One region of the Aeribacillus pallidus genome, then DNA from elsewhere that is predicted to be linked to it. Evidence: predicted binding sites of a transcription regulator. Region 1 holds the regulator's gene; the other holds the start of a gene.
What was found. Region 1 encodes NrdR, which represses ribonucleotide reductase genes. Its sites were predicted from a motif close to AACACNATATATNGTGTT; they were not measured.
Positions count from the first base shown of each region.

Region 2: the regulator NrdR is predicted to act here: its motif matches at 1,543-1,560, upstream of ABES52_RS07850 (vitamin B12-dependent ribonucleotide reductase).

Region 1 covers NZ_JBCNBW010000036.1:111,581-119,209, reverse strand. The annotation lists gene thrS (threonine--tRNA ligase) at 1-1,839, opposite strand, end outside; gene ytxC (putative sporulation protein YtxC) at 2,210-3,061, opposite strand; gene dnaI (primosomal protein DnaI) at 3,462-4,397, opposite strand; gene ABES52_RS09520 (replication initiation and membrane attachment family protein) at 4,409-5,803, opposite strand; gene nrdR (transcriptional regulator NrdR) at 5,872-6,336, opposite strand; gene speD (adenosylmethionine decarboxylase) at 6,669-7,049, opposite strand; gene ABES52_RS09505 (glyceraldehyde-3-phosphate dehydrogenase) at 7,479-7,629, opposite strand, start outside.
Region 2 covers NZ_JBCNBW010000034.1:55,906-63,534, reverse strand. The annotation lists gene ABES52_RS07850 (vitamin B12-dependent ribonucleotide reductase) at 1-1,437, opposite strand, end outside; gene ABES52_RS07845 (lipoate--protein ligase family protein) at 1,814-2,650, opposite strand; gene ABES52_RS07840 (rhodanese-like domain-containing protein) at 2,832-3,203, shown strand; gene ABES52_RS07835 (YpbS family protein) at 3,476-3,745, opposite strand; gene gcvPB (aminomethyl-transferring glycine dehydrogenase subunit GcvPB) at 3,870-5,330, opposite strand; gene gcvPA (aminomethyl-transferring glycine dehydrogenase subunit GcvPA) at 5,323-6,669, opposite strand; gene gcvT (glycine cleavage system aminomethyltransferase GcvT) at 6,689-7,629, opposite strand, start outside.

The DNA.
Region 1 (7,629 bases):
TTTTTCTTGAATTTCGTTGTCACCTACAACGAGCATGTACGGAATTTTTTGAATTTGTGCTTCGCGAATTTTGTAACCAATTTTTTCGTCACGAGCATCTAAATTCGCACGAATTCCTTCTTTTTGAAGCGCTTCTTGTACTTGTTTGGCATAGTCATAATGCACTTCAGGTGAAACCGGAATGACTTGTACTTGAATTGGTGCTAACCAAGTTGGGAACGCTCCTTTATATTCTTCGATTAAGAAGGCGACGAAACGTTCCATTGTAGACACAACACCGCGGTGAATAACGACTGGACGATGCGGCTTACCGTCTTCACCGATGTAAGTCAAATCAAATCGTTCCGGTAGCAAGAAGTCTAATTGAACAGTTGATAACGTTTCATCTTTTCCAAGAGCTGTACGAACTTGAACGTCTAATTTCGGTCCGTAGAACGCTGCTTCGCCTTCCGCTTCGTAATACTCTAATCCAAGTTCGTCCATCGCTTCTTTTAACATACCTTGCGCTTTGTTCCACATTTCATCGTCATCATAATATTTTTCTTTATCTTCTGGGTCACGATACGATAATCGGAACGAATATTCGCTTAAGTTAAAATCTTTATACACTTCGATAATGAGTTGAACCACTCGTTTAAATTCCTCTTTAATTTGGTCAGGACGGACGAAAATGTGAGCATCGTTTAATGTCATGCCTCGAACACGTTGGAGACCCGTTAATGCCCCAGACATTTCGTAACGGTGCATCGTACCAAGTTCAGCAATACGAATTGGTAGCTCTCGGTAACTATGAATGCCGTTTTTATAAATCATCATATGATGCGGACAGTTCATTGGACGTAACACAAGTTCTTCATTGTCCATTTCCATTACCGGGAACATATTTTCTTTGTAGTGATCCCAGTGACCGCTTGTTTTGTATAATTCGACACTACCTAGAACTGGAGTATATACGTGTTGATAACCAAGACTTTCTTCTTTATCGACAATATAACGTTCAATGATACGTCGAATCGTAGCTCCTTTCGGAAGCCATAGCGGTAATCCTTGTCCTACTTTTTGCGAGTTCATAAATAAGTTAAGCTCTTTACCTAGTTTACGGTGATCGCGTTCTTTTGCTTCCTCCAACATTTTTAAGTGGTTTTCTAAATCATCTTTTTTGAAAAATGCGGTCCCGTAAATACGTTGAAGCATTTTGTTGTTTGCATCTCCACGCCAGTACGCTCCCGCAATGCTTAACAACTTAAACTCTTTAATTTTGCCTGTGGATGGAACGTGAACGCCGCGGCATAAATCGAAAAATTCACCTTGTTCATAAATGGAGACCGTTTCGCCTTCAGGAATGGCTTCAAGAAGCTCCAATTTATACTCATCACCAATTTCCTCGTAAAGTTTTTTCGCCTCTTCGCGAGTGACTTCTTTACGAACGATTTCTAGATTTTCTTTCACAATTTTCTTCATTTCTTTTTCGATTTTCGGTAAATCATCTGGTGTTAGCGATTCTTCTAAATCGACATCGTAGTAAAAGCCACCTTCAATAACGGGTCCGACACCAAGCTTCACGTTTTTGTATAAACGCTTAATGGCTTGAGCCATTAAATGAGCTGTACTATGGCGTAAAATTTCTAACGCTTCTTCACGATCAGGTGTAATAATTTCGAGTGAACCGTCCTCCATAATCGGTGTACGGAGATCTAGTAAGCGACCGTTCACTTTTCCGGCAATCGCTTTTTTCTTTAACCCTGGGCTAATGGATGCTGCAATTTCTTCCGTTGTTGTCCCTTTTGGAAACTCCTTCACTGCGCCATCAGGGAATGTAATTTGAATCATTTCTGACATCAGTTTCTCACTCCTTTTTTTGATTATTAAAAAATAAAAAACTCGCCCCTCTACAAACGAGGGACGAGTTATAGTTACACCCGTGGTTCCACCCTTCTTTACACATTGCTCCCCATAAAGCAACATGCCTCCAGTTCTGATAACGGCAGCACCCGTCAACTATTACTAGCTGAAGAGTAGATGTCAGCGTTCACAGTTGAAGTTCAGAGGTGGTAAGTATTCATGCCGTGTTAGGAAGCTTGCAGCCGAGGCTTCCCTCTCTGGAAACCGCCAATGAATACCCTTGTCCTCATCATAACCTCTAGCGTATGGAATATTTATGTACGTTATTATAGATGGTTAAGATAAGAAAATCAAGGGGACAGAACGTTTAATTTCCAGAGACATTCATGCGATTCGTGGCGTATTGTTCCCAAAATTCGTCTTTCTTTAAAATACAGACCCTTTCTTCGAAAATGTTTTGGATTGTTCGTATTAAGCCGTCTTCTTGGTCATCGGTATATACGTATATACGTAGGGGGGCCATTGATAAAAGGGGTGCAATCGTGGCCGAGTCGATATATATGGGATGATTCGTTAATAGCCTCCGATCGACGCAATCATGAATTTCTTTTTTGGACAGCAATTGATAATTTTCATCGTAAAAGAGCCAATGTTGCTCATTGTACAAATGAATCACTCTCATCCGGGGTTCTCGGTCCACTAAGTAATCTCTCAACATTTGAATAAACATTTGATATTCTTGTTCCATTTTGTATTCATCAATGGCCACTTCCACATATTCTATAAGTCGATTGTAATATTTTTTCAGTCGAAACTTCACAAAGGAAGAAAAAACAACCGGTTCTTGTTGTTGAAACAGTGTCGAAATGGCATCCATTAAAAGTTTTGTTTCATCGACCCGCTCGATTAAGCTCGTTAATTCTTCTCGTTCGTCCATCCACATAGAAAACACAATATCCATAATATGTCGGATTTCTTCTTCCTCTTTAAAATAAAAACAATTAGTGATAATTTCTTTGATCCATTCTTTTCGTTTCTGCTCAACAAGAAATTGATAGATAGCCAGCTCCACTTTCTTTTGCTGATATTTATGAAAAGAAATGCTTAAGACATATGTTCGCTTTTGTTGAAATAACGTTTCGTGAATCGTAGTGGGAATATGCTCCCTTTCCATATATGTTTGAAGCTGCAAAGCATCTTGATATCGAGAAAAAACCATCTCTACCAACCTTCGGCTCCCCCCTTCTACAAAATCCCTGCTTTATATATATGGACAATAGGGAGAAAATAGAAGTGAAAAGCCAACAGAAAAGTATTTTATAAAAAATTCAATAGGTTTTCTAAAAAAGGAGATAAAATGAACAATCTGTGCTGAATGTAAATTTCATTGTTTTTTTACACATTTCGCTGTAGGCGGACGCTTTACGCGGGCAAGGTGCAAGCCGCCGTGTGAATAACTTGCTAAAAATCAATAATGACATATAACATAGCCTTTTACTAAAAAATCTCCAGTTATCTCTGGGGGTGTGTCCACTTTCCTCAAGAGTTTGTTCACTTTTTTCTGAATTTTTCCACTTATCCCCGAAATAAGTGAGCAAAAAATAATGAACCGAATCGGCTTACATAAAGCGACGATTCGGTCCTTCTAACTGGATCGGCTGAGCTAAATATTTAATTCGTTCCATAATACGGGCCGCTTTTATACGCTCCTCTTCCCCTCTTTGAGAATAAGTTAAATGGTGCTCTAAATCGTCAAAATTAAAATTAGAAGAGAAGAACGTTGGGAGATGATCGAGCATTCGGTATTGGAGAATAGTTCCTAAAATATCATCTCTTACCCAACTAGACATCGATTCAGCCCCAATATCATCTAACATTAATACTGGTGCTTTCTTGATTGCATCTAATTTGTCATTTAACGACATATCATTTAACGATTGTTTCATTTCACGGAAAAACTCAGGGACGTAAACGATGACCGAAGCAATTTGCTTTTCCGCTAAACGATTGGCAATCGCTCCTAACAAATATGACTTCCCAACACCGAAGCGTCCCCAAATATACAGTCCTTTCATCTTTTTACCCGGTTCGAACTGATCGCAAAATTCTTTCGCCATCTTGACGGCTTTTAAGCGGGAAACGCCTTCTAAATCAATTTCTTCAAAGGAAGCCTCTAAAATGTCTTTGGGAACATAAATGCTCCGGATTAATTTTTCTGTCTTTTTTCGTTCATCGTACACTACTTTTTGTGGACAGCGTTGATACTGTAATTCAATCGTTCGCCCATTAAAGATCAGTTCAGGTTGATAGCCTTTCATCATGTTCACACACGACTCTAAGCTCTCGCACCGGCGACATTCTTTCGTTTGTGAGATATATTCGTACAACTTCACCAAACTTTTTTCCAGAATGCTGGATGTTAGATCGTTTTCATATTTTTCTACAAAATCAATGATATCTGGATGTTGCAGAATTTCTTGTTTAAGGGATTGGTAGCGTTGTTGAAAGTTTTCGTTTTTCGCCAATTTTTGTAGGGTTTCGTTAATTCGCTCCAAGGTTACACCCCCTAATTTTTTGGACGCCGCAACTCTTCTTCTAGTTTACGCTTTTCTGCTTCGTAATCAAAGTCATCAAGTTCCGGTTCTGACGAGGTTTGGGTATTCCTATTTTTTTCTTCTACAAACCAGTCCGGTAGCTTTTCCGTTCGGACTGGTTTTCGTTTCGTTGAATGATTTTTCTTCCCTTCCGCCCAATCTAAATATTGTCGATGCTCTTTTTTGGCTAATTCCATCGCTTCCCGAACCGTTCGAATATTTTTTCGCGCCCAATGGGACGCTATTTTTTCGACATACCCTTTCGTGAGTTTCATATCCGTTTTCAGCATCACATAATGAATTAATACGTTGACAACGCCAGGAAGTAATTTTTGTTGAAACATGACATCCTCAATAATTTTTAATTCGGACTTTGCTGGTGTGGCACCACCTGATATGTCAATTAACAATTGTCGAGGAGAGGTTGTTTCTAAATAAGAAATAAGCTGTTCCTCCTCCGTGTTCGGTGTAGCTTCTGTTCGATGCTCAACCGGTTGTATGCGGTCAACTAGTTCCGGTAGCTGGTTTTCGTGATGCAATTGATACCAATCTCGGGCGGCTTTTCGAAGCGCTTCAATATCAATCGTTTGATCAACATTCACCGAACTTAAGACGATGTTTTTCATGTCAATCGCATTGATTTGATATAAATAAGATAGCTTAATAATTGCCTCTTTCACACGTGAAGTGATGGAACGGCGTGGAACCATCGCCTCGGTTAGTCCAGCCAACAGTAAATCAAAATCAAAGTGACGGTCATCTAATGCAGGAGAGGTTCCTTTTTTACGCTCAAAAAAAATAGTCCCTTGTTCCGCTTGACTGGATGTTAATGCTTCTTCATCAACTTTGCTCATTTTTTCGGACGTATACACATCTTGAAAGGAACGGGTAATATCGGCGTACTCTCGTTGTGGAAGATCTTCTGCTAAAAACAGTGATTTGACCTTCATAAAATGGTTTCGCCCAATTTTTTGATACAAATAGACGTTAAGCATTCCGTCTGAGAAAAATCGTTCAGGATCTAATGGTGGCTGCAACTCATAAATAAAAAACCTTTGTTCTTCTGTTTCTTTGACAAACGTTTTTAACAAACCAATTCCTTCTAACTTTAACCGGGCTTCATAGATTTCCTTTAAGCTTACATTCATCATATTCATGAGATGGTAATGAGTCCATTCGCGTCCCCACATTGTATGGACTTGTACATCGCTCCAAAGGGTTGTGTATAAACTTAAGCAAATCGGTCCAATGAGCGGTTGATATAAATACGTAATCACTTTTTGGTCGTATTCCGTTAAAATACCGTTCACTTTTACTCGATACACATCGACAGGCTGAACTTCATTCCAATGATGAGATAATGACATTTGCTTTCAACCTTTCTTACGAAAAATAAGACAGTCGAAAAAAAGAGCTAAGAGTTCGCCTCTAGCTCTTAATTAGATTGCTCCTTTTTTATTAATTCTTTCAGTTCATCTAAAAAGACGTTAATGTCTTTAAACTGCCGATAAACAGAAGCAAAACGAACGTAAGCAACTTCATCAACTTTGGATAAACGGTCCATCACGAGCTCTCCGATCACTTCACTTTTTACCTCGGTAACCCCTTGATTCCGAAGCCCTTTTTCAATATCTAACGTAATTTCTTCTAATTGTTGAAGTGCTACCGGCCGTTTTTCACACGCTTTAATTAAACCACGTAAAATTTTTTCCCGACTAAACTCTTCGCGCGTACCTTCTTTTTTTACGACAATTAATGGTAATTCCTCCACTCGTTCGAAGGTGGTAAATCGATACCCGCATTCTTCACATTCACGTCGCCGCCGTATCGATTTCCCTTCATCAACAGGGCGTGAATCCACCACACGGGTTCCATTATGTTGACAAGAAGGACATTTCATACCATCAGCTCCGATTCAATCTTATAATTTCATCTTATAAAAAACGACGTAAAATCACAAGTTTAACTTCCTGTAATCGAGTAGGAGAGGGCGACTAGGGCTTTGTCTTGTGTTGCAAACTCACCCAGTGATACCTAGCCTTATATGAAGTTCGTATTCCTCAGGCCGGAAGTTTGCCGCCCGCTTCCTTCAGATTAAGCGTCGCCACGGACACCTTTGCGTTAAGCTAACTGCTACTTCTGCCTTCACAGTTCGGGACTTTCACTTTATAGATTACACCCATGCCGGGCGCACAACAAAAAAAAGAGGCGTATTGCTACACCTCTTTTCCATTATAATGCTTTTACTTTCGATTCTTTTGCTTGAATTGGACCCATTCCACGAGGAATTTCGATTGTTTCACGTGTTTGGGCTCCAAGTGCTTCTGCGATATAGTCAGCAGCAATATTTGGATCTAAATCGCCGCAAGTGTACACGTCAATACTTGCATATCCATGCTCTGGGAAACTGTGAATAGTTAAATGTGATTCTGAAATGATGACAACACCACTAACACCTTGTGGAGCAAACTTATGGAATGCTACTTCGCGAATTTCCGCACCAGATTTTAGAGCAGCATCAACGAAGATTTTTTCAATTTGTTCCATATCGTTTAATTTGTCAAAATCACAACCCCAAAGTTCAGAAATTATGTGACGACCCATTGTTTCCATCGATCGCTTCCCCCTTTGATCTAATATTTTTTAATCAAAGATTTCAAATTGATTGCCTGTAACATAACTACCACGGGGGAAAGTTAGTCCGAAGAGGTCCTAACCCTTTAAGTAGTTATTTCCCAATTACAAACAGTTAAGAAGTTCACGAGTCATAGTATACTTTGTTTAATTTTTTTTTGCAATAATTGATTTTAAATTTTTTCTAGAAATTTTCTTCGAATTGAAATCAGTAAAAAAAATCAATAACACTTCATTTTTCTCGGTTCGTTATCTTAGACTTTGTCATCTTGCATCGTTTAAGAAAAAAAAAGCTAATTATTTGAGCTTACCAAATAATTAGCCTACTAACATATATATAATCAGGAACACAGAATATCGAAAGAAATAAGCTATTAGGGAAAAGATCATCTAACCTGTGAATATAAATTATCCTACATGAACAACAGTTTTCATTTGTTCAGCCACATAGTTCGCTAAATCCACGACACGACAAGAATAACCCCATTCGTTGTCGTACCATGCCAATACTTTCACTTTTCGACCTTCCATAACCATCGTAGATAGTCCATCGATAATC
Region 2 (7,629 bases), on a different contig from region 1:
GCATGGGTTAGTCGCCACTACTTTTTGACCATACGCTCGAGCATTTGTCATTTCGTTCGCATTATCAATAAAGAAAATGCCTGGTTCTGCTGAGTAGGTTGCACAAATGTTAATTAAATTCCAAAGTTCTTTTGCGCGAATTTTCCGGTACGTCCGTACTTTATAACCCATTTTTTCCCACTCACGGACATCTCCAACGTGATGCCATTGTTCATTGTAAATTTTCATTTCTTCTTCGTTATAAGACTCTACATCAGGGAAACGAAGCTCGTAATAATCATCGTTTTCTACGGCTTCCATAAATTCCTTTGTTAAACAAACAGAAATGTTAGCACCAGTTAGGAAATCCGGATTGTGAACGGAGTATTTTCCACCTTCTTTTAACATACGCTCCGCTTCCGCAATAACTTCTTTTGAAAACCCACCGTTTCCAGGAATGTTTTTATAATTGACAATCCCTTGATACATGTCGCGTTCTTGTTCAGTTAGCGGCGTAAATTTTAACTTTTCTTGTGCAGTGCGTTTAATTTGTTCATCGTTCGTATTTTCAATCAAGAAGCGTAAAATTCGTGGGTTTTGCATTTTCGAAATAATAAATTCAATAATGTCTGGATGCCAATCAGCTAGCATGATCATTTGAGCTCCGCGTCTAGATCCACCTTGCTCAACTAAATGCGTTAATTTTGCTATATCATCGAGCCATGAAACAGAACCGGAAGATCTTCCGTTGACACCGCGAGCTAACGTATTTCGTGGACGTAATGTAGAACCGTTTGTCCCAACCCCTCCCCCGCGGCTCATAATTTCCATCACTTTTTTCCGGTGTTCCGAAATTCCTTCTCGTGAATCTTGAACAAATGGCATCACGTAACAGTTAAAATATGTGACATCCGTCCCAGCTCCGGCCCCATAAAGAACACGTCCGGCCGGTACAAAGTGTAGATTCACTAGTTCATGATAAAATTTTTCGAACCATTCTTTCCGTTTTTCTTCCGTTTTTTCGACAGCTGCAAGACCCGTTGCATTCCGTTTGGCAATTTGTTCATAGTACACTTCCAGCGGTTTTTCAATAACATCAAGGGGACGAAAAACAATGCCGGTTTCCCGCTCTTCGTCCGTTTCCAAATTGCTGCGAAATTCCTCTTCCACAAGCACTTTGGCTTTTTTTTCTTCCCAGTCGATTTTTAAAATATATCCTAATCCACGAGCCGGGAATTTAGGGTCTTGTTTAATGGTTAAAACGACAAAATCTCCTTCGGTTAAGGTGATTTTTTCTGTATCTTTAAACGCATAACGATCAAGCATGACCAATCGGGAAACGCCTCGATGGGTAATATGCATATCAGGGGTAATAGGGTGAACCTGTGGGAACAAGCGTATATCCTTATTTAATCGCTCCTTATTTATGGTCATTTGTTTTGACGAGGCAATTACCATGTGCTCCAACTCCTTTAAATATAAATTTACACATGTTGTTTAAGAAAATATGTATGAATGAATTATCCTTACCGTATCATAGTCTTCGGATAAAATCAACTAATAAATACAATATATTGTGCTCGTAAATAAAGATAACATACAATATGTTGTATGTTTTGAACGGATGTTCGCTTCATTGTCAAACAAAAAATATTGTCAATCTTGGAGCATTTATAAGTATTTGGACAAAAAACTGGGAATAAAATCTTATTTTGGACATTTTTCGAAGTTGATTATTGGCGAAATTCTTTCAAAGCCTATCAAATCAACAAAGCGGATTATCGTCAGAAAAATCGAAATATAAAAAAAGCTGCTCCTTATTAGGAACAGCTCGTTAACGGCGAAAATTCCATTCTTCGGATTCGTACCGCCGGCGTGCTAATTCTTGAACGTATGCCTCTTCTTCCTCACTTAATTGATAAGGATGTAATTCGATATTTAAGCCTTCTTCAAATCCGCGTTTGAATGCTTCCTTCGCTTCTTCCATCGTGATGGCACGTGGACTAATGTCGTTGATGGCTACAGCTTTGTTTTTAAACGCTTTTTTCATTCGTTCTTTGACCCGTTCACTTGGGTATTTAAACAGAGAGAAGAGCTTCTCTTCATCAAGGTCTAGTAAAATGGAGCCGTGTTGTAAAATAACTCCTTTTTGTCTCGTTTGGGCGCTACCAGCTACTTTACGCCCTTCCACGACCAATTCGTACCAACTTGGAGCATCAAAGCAGACGGAAGAACGTGGATTTTTTAATTTATCTTTTTCTTCGTCTGTTCTAGGAATCGCAAAATAGGCCTCCAATCCGAGACGTTGAAATCCTCTTAATAACCCCTCAGAAATCACGCGGTATGCTTCGGTAACCGTTTTCGGCATGTCTGGATAGTCTTCTGACACAATGACACTATACGTTAATTCGTGCTCATGAAGGACTCCACGGCCTCCGGTTGGTCTACGAACAAAGCCTAATCCATGTCGTTGAACCGCTTCCAAATCGATTTCTTTTTCTACTTTTTGAAAGTAACCAATAGATAATGTCGGTGGATTCCATCCATAGAACCGAATCGTCGGTGGAATTTTTCCTTGGCTATGCCATTCTAACAACGCTTCATCAAGTGCCATATTATAAGAAGGAGAACAATATCCTGAATCAATAAAACGCCAAATTTCTTTCCTCATGATGTATACCCTCTTCTCTAACCTAATTCTATTCTCTATCAATTTTAGTCTATCAAAAATATTAAAGAAAACAAAGAAAGAGCACGTATGGTATTGGTATTTTCGTCTATTTCCCTTTGATTCTTTTCCAATGATGACTATAATAGAAATTAGTGACTAATCGAAGAAAGGAGTATTCATCTTGTACTGGTTACTCATTCTTTTAGGAGCAATTATTGCTTATTCCATTTATACATATTTTTATCAAAAACGAATTATCACTACACTTACTCCAGAAGAGTTTCGCAATGGATATCGAAAAGCTCAATTAATTGACGTACGCGAACCTAACGAGTTCGAAAGTGGCCACATTTTAGGTGCTCGTAACATTCCTTTATCTCAACTTAAAATGCGAATGAAAGAAATCCGTCCTGACAAGCCAGTCTACTTATATTGCCAAAACAGCATTCGGAGTGGCCGAGCTGCCCAAATGCTTTATCGTAAAGGATATAAAGAACTATATCAATTAAAAGGCGGCTTTAAAAAATGGGACGGAAAAATTAAGAAAAAATAAGAAAACAGCTGGATATTGTCCAGCTGTTTTTGGTTATGTCTAATCTACCTTCCTCTCCCTCATGGCACAACTAGGGGATTTCGAGATACAAATACGACTTTTTCAGTGCCAAAATCGATATAGATTTACATAGAGCCCTTTTTCGTGCATAAAAATGATTTGACGAACAACAATTAAATATTGTTCAAAAGTTACTTATTTCAATGCATACATGTTTCTTTTTTGTACAAATTTTATAATACCGACATTTGGTAAGCACATATTCACTCTAATTACTCTTCATTTTTCAATCGTTCCACATATTCCCGAACCATTTCTTCCGTTACACGCTTTCGGGTTGGAATGATTCCTTGCTTGGCTAATTCATTAATTTCATCAGTAACAGCATTAATTTTGTCAACGGAAAAAGGTTGACCGTTTTGACATAATTGAACAGCCTCTTCAATGTATTCTTCGCGTTTCGCGTTTAAAGACAGAAACTTTTTAATTTGTTCGTGTTGGCGTTGTGAATGCTTCGTAATTGCGAAATGTACTTCGGACATCTTTTTATCTCCTTTCTATATTTACTGCGGCCATTCGAGAAACGTTTCGAACATTCTTATTATACATGGACGCATGGAAAAAAAGAGGACCTGTGGGAAAAACATCCCCACATGGTCCTTTTAGTTATTGCTTTTCGTAACGAAGAATTGGTTTACGAGCTGCGGTTGTTTCATCTAGACGTTTTACAACGGTTGTATGTGGTGCTTCTTGAACAATTTCCGGATTTTCTTCCGCTTCTTTCGCGATTTGAATCATGGCGTCAATAAACGCGTCTAACGTTTCTTTTGATTCAGTTTCTGTCGGTTCAATCATAATACACTCTTCGACGTTTAACGGGAAGTAAATCGTAGGTGGATGGTAGCCAAAGTCAAGCAATCGTTTCGCAATATCGAGTGTACGTACCCCTAGTTTCTTTTGACGCTTTCCGCTTAATACAAATTCGTGCTTGCAATGACGATCAAAAGGTAAATCATAGTATGGTGCGAGTTTTCTCATCATATAGTTCGCGTTTAATACGGCATTTTCCGTTACTTCCTTTAATCCGTCCGGTCCCATTGAGCGAATGTAAGTATAGGCACGAACGTTAATACCAAAGTTACCGTAGTACGGTTTCACTCGTCCAATGGACTGTGGTCGATCGTAATCAAGCACATATTTTCCATCCTTTTTCATAATAACTGGTTTAGGTAAAAATGGAATTAAGTCTTCCTTCACTCCAACTGGACCAGAACCTGGACCGCCTCCACCGTGAGGACCTGTAAATGTTTTATGAAGATTTAAGTGAACAACATCAAATCCCATATCTCCTGGACGAGCTTTTGATAAAACCGCATTTAAATTAGCACCGTCATAATACAATTTACCGCCTGCTTCATGCACAATTTCTGCCATTTCTACAATATTTTCTTCAAACAAACCTAACGTATTTGGATTTGTGAGCATTAACGCCGCTGTATCTGGTCCAACCACTCGTTTTAAATCTTCAATATCAACTAGTCCATGTTCGTTCGATTTCACGGTGATCGTTTCTAATCCCGCCACAGTTGCTGATGCTGGGTTTGTTCCATGGGCAGAGTCAGGTACGATTACTTTTGTTCTTTGGAAATCACCATTCGCTTCATGATACGCGCGAATCATCATTAACCCTGTCCATTCTCCATGGGCCCCGGCAGCTGGTTGAAGCGTTACTTCATCCATACCGGTAATTTCTTTTAAATGCTGTTGTAAGTCGTACATTAATTCTAACGCGCCTTGAACAGAGCTTTCGTCTTGTAATGGATGCAGATGGGCAAATCCATTAAATCGAGCAACATTTTCATTTACTTTCGGGTTGTATTTCATCGTACAAGAGCCTAACGGGTAAAAACCTGAGTCTACCCCGTGATTTCGCTTTGATAAGGCGGTATAATGGCGCATGATGTCAAGTTCCGATACTTCCGGAAGTTCAGGTTCTTCTTCACGCATATACCCTTCTGGAATAAGCTCTATTACATCCACTTCCGGAACGTCTAACTCAGGTAAGCTATAACCGATACGACCAGGTTTAGAAAGTTCAAAAATGAGTGGCTGATCTTGCTTATTCATGGCGATCCCCCAATTCTGTTACAAATGTGTCAATTTCCTCTTTTGTACGTAATTCTGTCACCGCAACTAACATATGATTTTTGAGTTCTGGATAGTCACGACTAAGATCATATCCGCCGATGATTCCTTTTTTCAGTAAACGCTCATTTACCTTTTTCACCGGTTCATCCAACTTCACGATAAACTCGTTAAAGCCATAACCATCAAAAACAATTTCAAATCCGTGTTTTTTCAATACTTGTTTTGCGTAATGAGCTTTCTGGATGTTTTGCAGCGCCATATCTTTTATCCCTTTTTTACCAAGGGCCGTCATCGCTACCGAAGCCGCAAGTGCGTTTAATGCTTGGTTAGAACAAATATTGGAAGTGGCTTTATCACGACGAATATGTTGTTCACGAGCTTGTAACGTTAATACGAATCCTCTCCGTCCTTCCTCGTCCGTTGTTTGTCCGACAAGTCTCCCAGGCACTTTCCGCATCAATTTTTTTGTAACCGCAAAGTACCCGCAGTGCGGACCACCAAAAGCAGTTGGAATTCCAAACGGTTGCGCATCGCCAACGACAATATCGGCACCGAGCGCCCCTGGTGGTGTGAATACGCCAAGAGCTAACGGATTGCTGGATACAACGAGCATTCCTTTTTGATCATGGATCAACGCTTCCATTTCTTTTACAGGTTCGATTCGCCCAAAAAAGTTCGGGTATTGAACGATTACTGCCGCTACTTCTTCGTTTATTAATTTCTTTAATACTTCAAGATTTGTAACCCCATCCTTATAAGGGATTTCGACAACTTCTATGTTTTGCCCTTTTGCATATGTCTTTACAACTTCTCGAGACTCTGGATGAACGGTGCTTGATAATAATATTTTCTTTCGCTTCGTATGGGCTGCACTTAACATCGCTGCTTCCGCTAACGCTGTTCCGCCATCGTACATGGATGAGTTTGCTACATCCATTCCTGTTAATTCACAAATCATGGTTTGAAACTCAAAAATGGCTTGTAATTCCCCTTGAGAAATTTCTGGTTGATACGGAGTATATGCGGTGTAAAATTCAGAACGAGAGATGACATGGTCAACAATCACTGGAATATAATGGTCGTATACACCCGCGCCCAAAAAGGATACATGTGATTTTAAATCGGCATTTTTAGCAGCAAGTTGACTTAATTCTTTCATTAATGCCGATTCAGATTTCGCTTTTTTAATGTTGTATTCACCTTTAAAACGAACTTGTTCCGGGATATCGCTAAATAATTCGTCAATGGATGAAACGCCAATTGCTTCTAGCATTTCTTGTTTGTCTTTTTCCGTCATTGGCAAATAGCGGTGCTGCATAATTAGACCCCTTCCCTCTTTATTTTGACCGTTTATAAAACGGAGTTACGACTATCTTCGCTTTTAACTTTTTATTTCGAATTTCAACGAATACTTCTTTACCAAGTTCAGCATGATCTCTTTTTATGAGTGCTAAGCCAACATTTTTCTTTAATGTCGGTGATTGTGTACCTGTAGTGACCGTACCTACTTGTTCATCTCCGACAAAAACGTGATAACCATGACGCGGAATACCGCGATCAATCATTTCAAGGCCTACTAATTTGCGTGGCGCTCCTTCTTCTTTTTGTTTTTTTAATATTTCTTTCCCAATGAAATCTTCTTTGTCTGTTTTAACGGCAAACCCGATACCGGCTTCGATCGGCGTAATATCTGGTGATAATTCTTGCCCGTATAAAGGTAGATTGGCTTCAAACCGTAAAGTATCACGAGCACCAAGGCCACACGGTAACACGTCACCTTCTCCTGCTTCTAAAATAAGCTCCCACAATTTTGCTCCGTCTTCTGATTGACAATAAATTTCAAACCCATCTTCACCTGTATAGCCAGTTCGTGATACTAAAGATTTTATTCCTTTTAAGTCCACCTCTTTTTTGAACTTAAAGAATTTGATTTGACTTAAGTCTACGTCTGTAAGCTTTTGTAAAACAGACTCAGCTAATGGACCTTGAAGGGCGAGCTGAGCTGTTTGTTCTGATATATTCGCCAACTCCACATCTCCTGTCACGTGTTGCTTTAACCAATCGAAATCTTTTTCAATATTAGCAGCGTTGACAACAAGCAAATAATGATTTTCGTCTAACTTGTAGACGAGAAGATCATCAACGGTTCCCCCGTTTTCGTAACACATCGCTGTATATTGGGCCCCTCCGAGGTTTAATTTGGAGACATCGTTAGTCATCATACGCTGAAGAAAAGCTAAGCTATCTGTTCCTTTTACTTCTATTTCTCCCATGTGGG